3 regions of the Methylobacterium sp. BI1 genome follow, and region 1 is predicted to be linked to each of the others. Evidence: predicted binding sites of a transcription regulator. Region 1 holds the regulator's gene; each other region holds the start of a gene.

Region 1 (3,270 bases):
CGCGCTGGGGCACGGGCGCGGCGGGCACGGGCGGCGGTACCGTCACCTGGGCCGTCGACAGCACGATTCCCACGGGCTTCGTCAGCCTCATCCAGGCGGCCTTCGCCACCTGGGCGGCCGCCGCCAACATCGCGTTCCAGCAGGTGGCCGCCACGGCCAGCGCCCAGATCGACTTCACCCTCGGGGGGATCGACGGGCTCGGCAACACCCTGGGCTACGCCAACTATTCCTATAGCGGCCAGCGCATGCAGTCGGTGGCGGTGACCTTCGACAGCGGCGAGGGCTGGCACGCCGTCTCCGGCGGGCGCGTGGTCAGCACCCAGAACGTCGACCTCTCCCTGGTGGCGCTGCACGAGATCGGCCACGCCCTCGGCCTCGATCACTACAACACCAAGCCCGAGGTGATGAACGCCATCCTCAACACCGGCATCAAGACCCTCGCGGCCGGCGACATCGCGGGGATCCAGGCCCTGTACGGCGCGCCCCCCGCCCCGTCCGCGCCGGTGGTCGCCGCGGCGGCCGTACCGGCAGCGCCCGTCGTGCAGGCCGACGCCACGGCGGTCTACCGGTTCTACGACACCCACACGGGGGATCACTTCTACACCACGAACACGGCCGAGAAGCTGCAGATCGAGAAGACGCTGCCGTGGTTCACCTACGAGGGCACCCCCTGGGCGGCCCCGGCCAAGGGCGCCGACACCGTGGACGTGTTCCGGTTCTTCGACACGGCCTCGAACGCCCACTTCTTCACGACGAGCGTCGCCGAGCGGGACCAGGTCCTGAAGACCGCGCCGACCTACAAGTACGAGGGCGTGGCCTTCGAGGCCTACGCGGATGCGGGCGCCCCCGGCGGCCTGACCCTGGAGCGCTTCTACAACACCCAGACCGGCCAGCATCACTTCGCCGGCAGTGCCGAGGAGGCCAACGGCATCAACCACGGCGCCGCCGGTCCGGGCTGGGTCGACGAGGGCAAGGCCTTCACCGTCCACGTGCCCACCGACACCATGATCTTCGCGTAAGGCGGCGGGCTCGACGGTTCGCCGCGCCGGCCCACCTCGGGGTCGGCTACTCGGCCTCTGCTTCGAACATCTCGTCGAAGGAGTAGCCCGAGCCGCGCACCGTGCGGATCGGGTCGCTCTGGCGCGGGCGGTTCAGGGCCTTGCGCAGGCGCCCGACATGGACGTCGACGGTGCGCTCGTCGATGTAGACGTCGTGGCCCCAGACGCCGTCGAGGAGCTGCTCGCGGGAGAACACCCGGCCGGGGCTCTGCATCAGGAACTCGAGGAGCTTGAACTCGGTCGGCCCGAGATGGATCTCGCGGCCCTCCCGGCGGATGCGGTGGCTGACCCGGTCGAGCTCGATGTCGCCGGCCACCAGCAGGTTGGCGACGTGGGCGGGCTTGGCCCGGCGCAGCAGGGCGCGGACCCGGGCGAGGAGCTCGGGCACCGAGAACGGCTTGACGATGTAGTCGTCCGCCCCCGTGCCGAGGCCGCGGATGCGGTCGCCCTCCTCGCCCCGCGCCGTGAGCATGATCACCGGCAGCCGCTCGGTCTCGCGCCGGGCGCGGATGCGGCGGCAGAGCTCGATCCCCGACAGGGCCGGCAGCATCCAGTCGAGCAGGACGAGGTCGGGCACCTGTTCCTGCAGGCGCAGGTCCGCCTCGTCGCCGCGGGCGGCCGAGTCGACGACGAACCCCTCGGCCTCGAGGTTGTAGCGGAGGAGGAGGGTCAGGGCCTCCTCGTCCTCGACGATCAGGATACGCGTACTCATCGTGCGCTTTCGATCAGTCCGGCACGGGGTCAGGCCGCGCCGGGCATGTCCACGGTGGCGTAGTTGGAGGCGTCGTTCTTCGGGCGCTCGCGCTCGGCCAGGAGGTTCTCGCCGGTGACGAGGTAGTGGATCGTCTCGGCGATGTTGGTGGTGTGGTCGCCGATGCGCTCGATGTTCTTGGCCACGAACAGGAGGTGCGTGCAGAACGAGATGTTGCGCGGATCCTCCATCATGTAGGTCAGGAGCTCGCGGAACAGGGAATTGTAGAGGGCGTCGATGGCGTCGTCGCGCTCCCAGACGTCGAGGGCCGCCTTGGTGTCGCGGCTGGCATAGGCGTCGAGCACGTCCTTAAGCTGCTCCTGCACCAGGTCGCTCATGTGCTGGACGCCGATGACGATCTTCTGCGGCTGGATCTGGTCGGCGATCGCCACGACGCGCTTGGCGACGTTCTTGGCGAGGTCGCCGATGCGCTCCAGATCGTTCGAGACGCGGATCGCCGTCACGGTCTCGCGCAGGTCGATCGCCAGGGGCTGGCGCCGGGCGATGAGCAGGATCGCCCGCTCCTCGATCTCGCGCTGGAGGGTGTCGAGGCGGGCGTCGGCGGCGATCACGGCCTGGGCCAGGGCCGAGTCCCGGCGCACCAGGGCCTCGCCGGCCTCGGTCATCATCTTCTCGGCGATGCCGCCCATCTCGGAGATCGAGCGGCGCAGGTCCTCGAGGTCCGTGTCGTAGGATTTGACGATGTGGTCGGGCATGGGTCTCGCTCCTCGATCGGGCCCGACTGTCCGGGGCCCGCCCTGGCGGTGATGGGGGGCGCGGGCCGGGATCGGCCGACGGAGGATCAGCCGAAGCGGCCAGTGATGTAGTCCTGCGTCTGGCGCTTCTCCGGATTCATGAAGATGCGCGTCGTGGGGCCGAATTCCACCAGCTCGCCGAGATACATGAACGCGGTGAACTGCGAGATGCGGGCCGCCTGCTGCATGTTGTGCGTGACGATGACGATGGTGAATTCTGAACGCAGCTGCTCGATCAGCTCCTCGATGCGGCCGGTGGAGATCGGGTCGAGGGCCGAGGTCGGCTCGTCGAACAGGATCACCTCGGGGCGCTGGGCCACCGTGCGGGCGATGCAGAGGCGCTGCTGCTGGCCGCCCGAGAGACCCATGCCGGACTGCTTGAGCTTGTCCTTCACCTCGTCCCAGAGGGCGGCCTTGCGCAGGGATTCCTCGACGCGCATGTCGAGGTCGGCCTTGGGCAGCTTCTCGTAGAGGCGCAGGCCGAAGGCGACGTTGTCGTAGATCGACATCGGGAACGGGGTCGGCTTCTGGAACACCATGCCGATGCGCGAGCGCAGCTCGTTGAGGTCGACCTTGGAATCCAGCACGTTCTGGCCGTCGAGGAGGATCTCCCCTTCCGCGCGCTGGTCCGGATACAGGCTGTAGATCCGGTTGAAGGTGCGCAGCAGGGTGGACTTCCCGCAGCCCGACGGTCCGATCAGCGCCG
Region 2 (3,270 bases), 250 kb from region 1:
ATCGCGGCGACATGCTGAAGATCGAGGACGTGCTCGAGATCCTCTCGATCCCGCTGCTCGCCATCATCCCGGAGAGCATGGAAGTCCTGCGCGCCTCCAACGTCGGCTGCCCGGTGACCCTGAACAACCCGCTCTGCGCCCCGGCCCGCGCCTACACCGACGCCGTGCGCCGCCTCAACGGCGATGCGGTCCCGATGTCGGTCCCCACCGACAAGAAGTCCTTCCTCGACAAACTCTTCACCCGGAGGGCAGCATGAGCCTCCTCAACATGTTCAACCGGCGCGGCTCGGCGCCGGTCGCCCGCGACCGCCTGCAGCTCATCCTCGCCCATGAACGGGCGGGGGTCGGCGGCTCCGATCTCGTGATGGTGCTGCGCGAGGAGATCCTCGCGGTCATCGCCAAGCACGTCGAGGTGAACAGCGACAAGGTCCAGATCCGCCTCGACCGCGGACAGGACATGTCGACCCTCGACATCGACATCGAGCTGCCGCTCACGGCCGTCACCAAGGCCGGCCCCGCGAAGGTCAAGGCGGCGAAGCTCGCCGCCGCATGAGCCTCCGCGCCCCCGTCCCGGCCGGCATCGCCGTCAGGCCCCGATGAACAACCCGGCGAGCGTCGCGCTCGTCAGGTTGGACAGGGTGCCGGCCAGGATCGCGCGCAGGCCGAACCGGGCGATCTCCGCCCTGCGCTCCGGCGCGAGGCTGGCGAGGCTCGCGAGCTGGATCGCCACCGAGGTCAGGTTGGCGAAGCCGCAGAGCGCGAAGCACAGGATCGCAGCCGTCCGCGCATCGAGGGTGCCGCCCTTCAGCACCGGCGAGAGCTGCGCGTAGGCCAGGAACTCGTTGAAGGCGATCTTCTGACCGAGCGCCCCGCCGACGAGGCCGGCCTGGTCCCAGGGCACGCCCATCAGCCAGGCCAGGGGCGCGAACACCGCCCCGAGGAGCCCTTCCAGGCTCAGGGCGGGATAGCCCGCGAGGCCTCCGGCCCAGCCCATGAATCCGTTCAGCAGGGCGATCAGCCCCGTGAACGCGATCAGCATCGCCCCCACCGACACCGCCACGGCGAGCCCCTTCTGGGTGCCGTCGGCCGCCGCCTCGATGACGTTGACCGCCCGCGTCTCCGCGAAGGTGACCCGCGTGGAGGTGACCCGGCTCGGCTCCGTCGTCGGCACCAGGATCTTGGCGTAGAGGAGCCCCCCCGGCACCGCCATCGCGCTGGCCGCCAGGAGGTATTCCATCGGCACGCCCAGCGCCGCGTAGCCCGCGAGGATCGTGCCCGCCGTGGAGGCGGCCCCGCTCGACATCACGGCGAACAGCTCGGCCGAGGTCAGCGCCGCCAGGAACGGGCGCAGCGCGATGGCGATCTCGCTCTGGCCGATGGCGATGGTGATCACCGCCGAGAAGGTCTCGATCCGCGAGGTGCCGATCACCCGCTGCAGCACCGCGCCGATGCCGCGTGCGGCCGCCTGCATCACGCCGAAATGGTAGAGCACCGCGATCAGCGCCGAGACGTAGAGGATCTGCGGAAGGATGCGCAGGGCCAGGATGAAGCCGCTGCCGCCGAACAGCTCGAACATCCGCGGCTCGACGAGGCCGCCGAACAGGAAGGCGGTGCCGCGGTCGCCGTAGTTCAGCACGGTCTGGACGAAGGAAGCCGCTGCCGCGAGGCCCGTCCGGCCTGCCGGGATGAACAGCACCAGGGCTCCCAGCGCCACCTGCAGCGCCAGGGCCGAGAGCACCACCCGGGGCGAGATCGCCCGCCGGTTGGTGGAGAACAGCACGGCGACGGCCAGCAGCAGGGCGAGGCTCGCGCCCGCGTGAAAACACTTCTCGACCATGCCGCCCCGCTCTTTGCGCCCGAGCGGAGCAAGCCCGATGCCGCGGCGTTTGTCGCGGGCAATATGACGTTGTCTACCGGCTCCACGGGGACAGGGCGGCCGGGGTTCGCTCCCTGCTGTGGGCGACCGTCACGACACTGTCGCCCACACTTGCGATCCAGCGCCGCGACCGTCGGCGGTTTGCCGGCAACAGGGCTGCCCGCATGCCGCGCCTCCTCTCCGATACCGCCGCCCTGCCGTGCCTGCTCTTCGCGATGGTGTTCGACGCAGAGGGGCGCGGGCGCCCGTGGGAGGGTGGCGGTCTGCCAGAGCCCGTCGCCGAGGGGTTCCTGTGGCTGCACCTCGATCTCGTCGATGCCCGCCTCGACGGACTGATCGCTGCCGGGCGCTTCGGGCCACCCGCGCTCGCCGCCGCCACCTTCGCCCGGGACGGTCACCAGCGCGTGGTGATCGAGGGCACCGATCTCGGCCTCGTGATCGCCGACCGGGCCCGGGAGTTCGGCGGCCGGATCGAGGACGAGCCCGCCGGGCGCCTCCACTGTGTCCTCGGCGCGCATCTCCTCGTGAGCGGACGCCGGCACGCCACCGCCGCCGCCGAGGCCGCCCGCGACGCGGTGCTGGCCGGGCGCCGGGTGACGGCGCCGGCCGGCCTCCTCGAGATCTTCGTCACGGGAGTCGCCGCCTCCCTCGACGCCTCGGCCCGGCGCTTCTCCGACGCCCTCGACGCCATCGAGGACCGCATGCTCGACGAGGATCAGCCCGACGATCCCCGGCCCCTGGCTCCGATCCGCCGGCAGGCCGTGCGCCAGCACCGCCAGCTCGCGGGCCTGAGCGCGGTCTTCCACCGCCTTGAGGCCGAGACCGAGGAGGAGGACGACGCCCTGCCCGAGGCGGTGGTGAGCATGGCCGCCCGGGTGGTCCAGCGCCTCGACTCGCTCCACCGCGACATGCTGGTCCTGTCCGAGCGCAGCCGCCTGCTGCAGGACGAGATCGCCGGGCGCACGGCGGCCGAGACCAACCGCCAGCTCTTCACCCTGTCGATCCTCACCGCGCTGTTCCTGCCGCCCACCCTGGTCACCGGCGTGTTCGGCATGAACACCAAGGGGCTGTTCCTCGGCGAGTTCGAGAACGGCTCGCTCCTCGCCCTGGTGATCTGCGCGGTCGCCGCCCTGGCGGTCTACGGCGTGATCCGGCGTCTCGGGCTCGTCAAACGGCGCGGCTGATCGTAAGCCGGCTCTCTGTCGCGGCGCGGGGAGCCTGAAAACACCGCGACCGCCGCAAGTTCGTCATCGAAGCGTCACGTCCCGTCGCGAACGGTGCGCCAAACGCCTCTGGGAGCCTTTTCCGCATGGACTTCTTTCGCCGCTTCACCGTCCTGATGTGCGCGCCGAACTTCGATCCGGACGATCTCGAGGGCGTGCGCGTCCAGCAGA
Region 3 (3,270 bases), 1.6 Mb from region 1:
CTGGGTGTCCTGCCCGCCCTCGCGCAGGCGCAGACGCCGGCGTCCTCCACATCCGGCCGGACCTGGACCGACCCGCCGCCCCGTGGGACCGCCGAGGCCGAGCCCGCGACCACCAAATCTCCTTCGATCAAGTCCCCGGGGACCACACCGGCGGCAACTCCGGAGGCGCCCAGGCAGGCGGCCGCGGCGCCCGCCGAAGCGCGGCGCCCGACGCACGCGGCGGTCCGGACGCCGAAGACTGCGCGCGCGAAGAGTGCGCGTGGGAATACCCAAGCACGCGTGCGGGTCGCGCGTCCGGCGGCAGCCCCGGCGCGTCGTCCTGCCGTCCGGACGGTGACGCGCGCTCAGGACTATCAGGACCCCGCCATCCGGCGCATGACGATGCGGCCGCCGGTGGTTCGCTACAGCTACGGCGTCGTTCCGGAGTCGAGCGGTCCGTTCGTGTACGAGGACGACCGGGCCCGCCGGATCCGGCAGGCCCAGGAGGCCGGCTACCTCGTGGTGCGGTCCCGCACCGTCGAGTTCCCCGATGGCCGGCGCCTGCGCACCTACCGCCCCTACGAGGAGGACAGCGACGACTAGGGGCCGCTAGGCTCCCCAAACGAAATCCGCCCTCCAAACGAAAACCCCGCCGGAGGTGCCGGCGGGGCTGAAGGCAGCGTACGCGTGAAGAGTTGCGGATCAGCGCAGGCGACCGGGACGGGCCGGCTCGAACACGATGCGGCGGTGGAACGCGCACCAGCTCTTGCCGTCCGGCGCCGGGGCGCCGCAGCAGACGGCGCGGTCATTGGGTTCGCCGATGATGAATTTGCAGACGAAGGCACCGGACTGCGCGAACGGCACCCGCAGCTCGGCGGAGGGTTCGGCGATGGCATCGGCCTCGCCGACCTGTGACATGCGGACAAGCTGGTTCATGGATCGGATGACTCGCGGACTGGCTTTCGCGGGCGGGGCCCAGCGGCGTGTGACGGATCGGGAGCGTGTCGCCTTCGGGAGGGCCTCTCCCCTGCATGGACACAGCGGGCGACCCGCGGACATGAATGGGAAGAATCGCGGACCTTGAGCAGGTCGAAAGCGCGGCCGAACCGGACGCGACAGCGTCATGATGCTGTTATATCTGGGGTTTGCCCCTCGGCAAACAAGTGCTGACGCATGCGTGTGTTGCAGCGCACAGGTTTCGGGCCGCTTGCTTAAGCGGCGTCAGGCTGCTTCGGCAACCATTACGAATCACGGATGGCTTTCATCCGATCCGATGTCGGGCGGCGTGCGGCTGTCATCGTCCTGAGACAGGACCGTCATAGAGCGGGGACGTGCGGGGATCGCGCCGGGATCAACCCGGCCGCGGCGATCACCCCGCCGGGAGACCCGAACCATGGCCGATGCGATCGCCCCCGGACTCCCCCCGGCGCCGCAGGCGGGGCCGGACCGCCGCCCGGGCCCGAACCTCGACGGCCGCATCCACGTCTCGGGCCTCCTGGCCTTCGCCCTCGTCCTCTTCGGCGGCCTCGCCTATGCCGGCTACAGCCTCGTCCACGACATGAACGCCGTCGGCGAGACGCCCCTCGCGATCGGGGCCTTCGCCCTCCTCGCCCTGGCGCTCCTGATCGCCCTGGCCTTCGAGTTCGTGAACGGCTTCCACGACACCGCCAACGCGGTGGCGACGGTGATCTACACCCACGCCCTGCCGCCGGTGGTGGCGGTGATCTGGTCCGGCGCCTTCAACTTCCTCGGGGTCATGCTGTCCTCCGGCGCGGTGGCCTACGCCATCGTCACCCTGCTGCCGGTGGAGCTGATCCTGCAGGTCGGCTCGTCCGCCGGCTACGCGATGATCTTCGCGCTCCTGATCGCCGCGATCCTGTGGAACCTCGGCACCTGGGCGCTCGGCCTGCCGAACTCCTCCTCCCACGCCCTGATCGGTTCGGTGATCGGGGTCGGCCTCGCCAACCAGTTGATGGCGCCCGAGGGCCAGGGCACCTCGGGGGTCGAGTGGGGACAGGCCGTGAAGGTGCTGGAGGGGCTGCTGTTCTCGCCCGTCCTCGGCTTCGTCCTGGCGGCCCTGCTGCTCCTGGTCATGAAGGCGGTGGTCAAGCGCCGGGATCTCTACGAGGCGCCCCGGGGCGAGGCCCCGCCCCCGCTCTGGATCCGCGGCCTGCTCATCCTGACCTGCACCCTGGTGTCGTTCTTCCACGGCGGCAACGACGGCCAGAAGGGCATGGGCCTGATCATGCTGATCCTCATCGGCGCGGCCCCCACCGCCTATGCCCTCAACCGCACCATGTCGGACGACACGACCCCGGCCTTCGTGCAGCAATCGAAGGATGCGAGCGCGGTGTTCGCCACCCGGGCCGGGAGCGCGCCGCGCCCCGACGCGGCGGCCGCCCGGGGCCAGGTCGGCGAGGCCCTGCGCGCCAAGGCGCTGGACACCCCCACCGTCTACGCGGCCCTCGCCGCCCTCTCGGACGACATCGCCGCCTCGGTCCAGCGCCACGGCGCGATCCGCCAGGTGCCCGCCGCCGCGACCCCGAACCTGCGCAACGACATGTACCTCGCCGCCGACGCGGTGCGCCTGCTGCCGGCCGCCGGCGCCGGCTTCCCGGAGGCCGAGGCCAGGACCCTCAAAGCCTACGAGGGCCTGCTCAACGACGGCACCCGCTACATCCCGACCTGGGTGAAGGTCTGCGTCGCCCTCGCCCTCGGCCTCGGCACCATGGTGGGCTGGAAGCGCATCGTGGTCACGGTGGGCGAGCGGATCGGCAAGTCGCACCTCACCTACGCCCAGGGCGCCTCGGCCGAGATGGTGGCCGCCGGCACCATCGGGCTGGCCGAGCTCTACGGCCTGCCCGTCTCCACCACCCACATCCTGTCGAGCGGCGTGGCCGGCACCATGGCGGCCAACGGCTCGGGCCTGCAGGTCGCCACCGTGCGCAACATGGCCCTCGCCTGGGTGCTGACCCTGCCGGCGGCCATCATCCTGGCGGGCGGGCTGTTCTTCATCCTGCGGCACGTGTTCTGAGGGGCCGCCCGTCGCGTCCCACCGCTCCGCACGGGGGCGATCCGGCACGGCGCGGCCCTCCTCGCCCCGTGGACGGTCTTATCCCAGCGGTGTTTCCGGACCCCGGGCTCCACCGCGCGGCCCCGGGATGACGCGGTGGTGCCGGCGGGTGTCCGGCGAGCCCGATCCGTGCCGGGACGAGGGCCCTCGGCCGCCGGACGCGATGACCGGGCCCAACGGCCTCCGGGGCGTCCGCATGGGGACGGCCGCCCGCTTTC

What was found. Region 1 encodes PhoB, which activates phosphate uptake and scavenging genes when phosphate is short. Its sites were predicted from a motif close to TGTCATNNANCTGTCAT; they were not measured.
Region 2: AC1MGR_RS00205 (CorA family divalent cation transporter) is a predicted target of PhoB. The motif match lies at 1,965-1,981, and genes of this name have one in related genera.
Region 3: AC1MGR_RS15720 (inorganic phosphate transporter) is a predicted target of PhoB. The motif match lies at 1,261-1,277, and genes of this name have one in related genera.

Annotation. Positions count from the first base shown of each region.
Region 1 is NZ_CM155267.1:4,967,119-4,970,388, forward strand. It holds gene AC1MGR_RS23550 (matrixin family metalloprotease) at 1-1,019, shown strand, start outside; gene phoB (phosphate regulon transcriptional regulator PhoB) at 1,066-1,770, opposite strand; gene phoU (phosphate signaling complex protein PhoU) at 1,800-2,525, opposite strand; gene pstB (phosphate ABC transporter ATP-binding protein PstB) at 2,612-3,270, opposite strand, start outside.
Region 2 is NZ_CM155267.1:47,397-50,666, reverse strand. It holds gene minD (septum site-determining protein MinD) at 1-257, shown strand, start outside; gene minE (cell division topological specificity factor MinE) at 254-553, shown strand; gene AC1MGR_RS00210 (NupC/NupG family nucleoside CNT transporter) at 587-1,837, opposite strand; gene AC1MGR_RS00205 (CorA family divalent cation transporter) at 2,041-3,060, shown strand; gene AC1MGR_RS00200 (Orn/Lys/Arg family decarboxylase) at 3,186-3,270, shown strand, end outside.
Region 3 is NZ_CM155267.1:3,345,603-3,348,872, forward strand. It holds gene AC1MGR_RS15710 (hypothetical protein) at 1-582, shown strand, start outside; gene AC1MGR_RS15715 (GcrA family cell cycle regulator) at 682-1,104, opposite strand; gene AC1MGR_RS15720 (inorganic phosphate transporter) at 1,373-3,013, shown strand.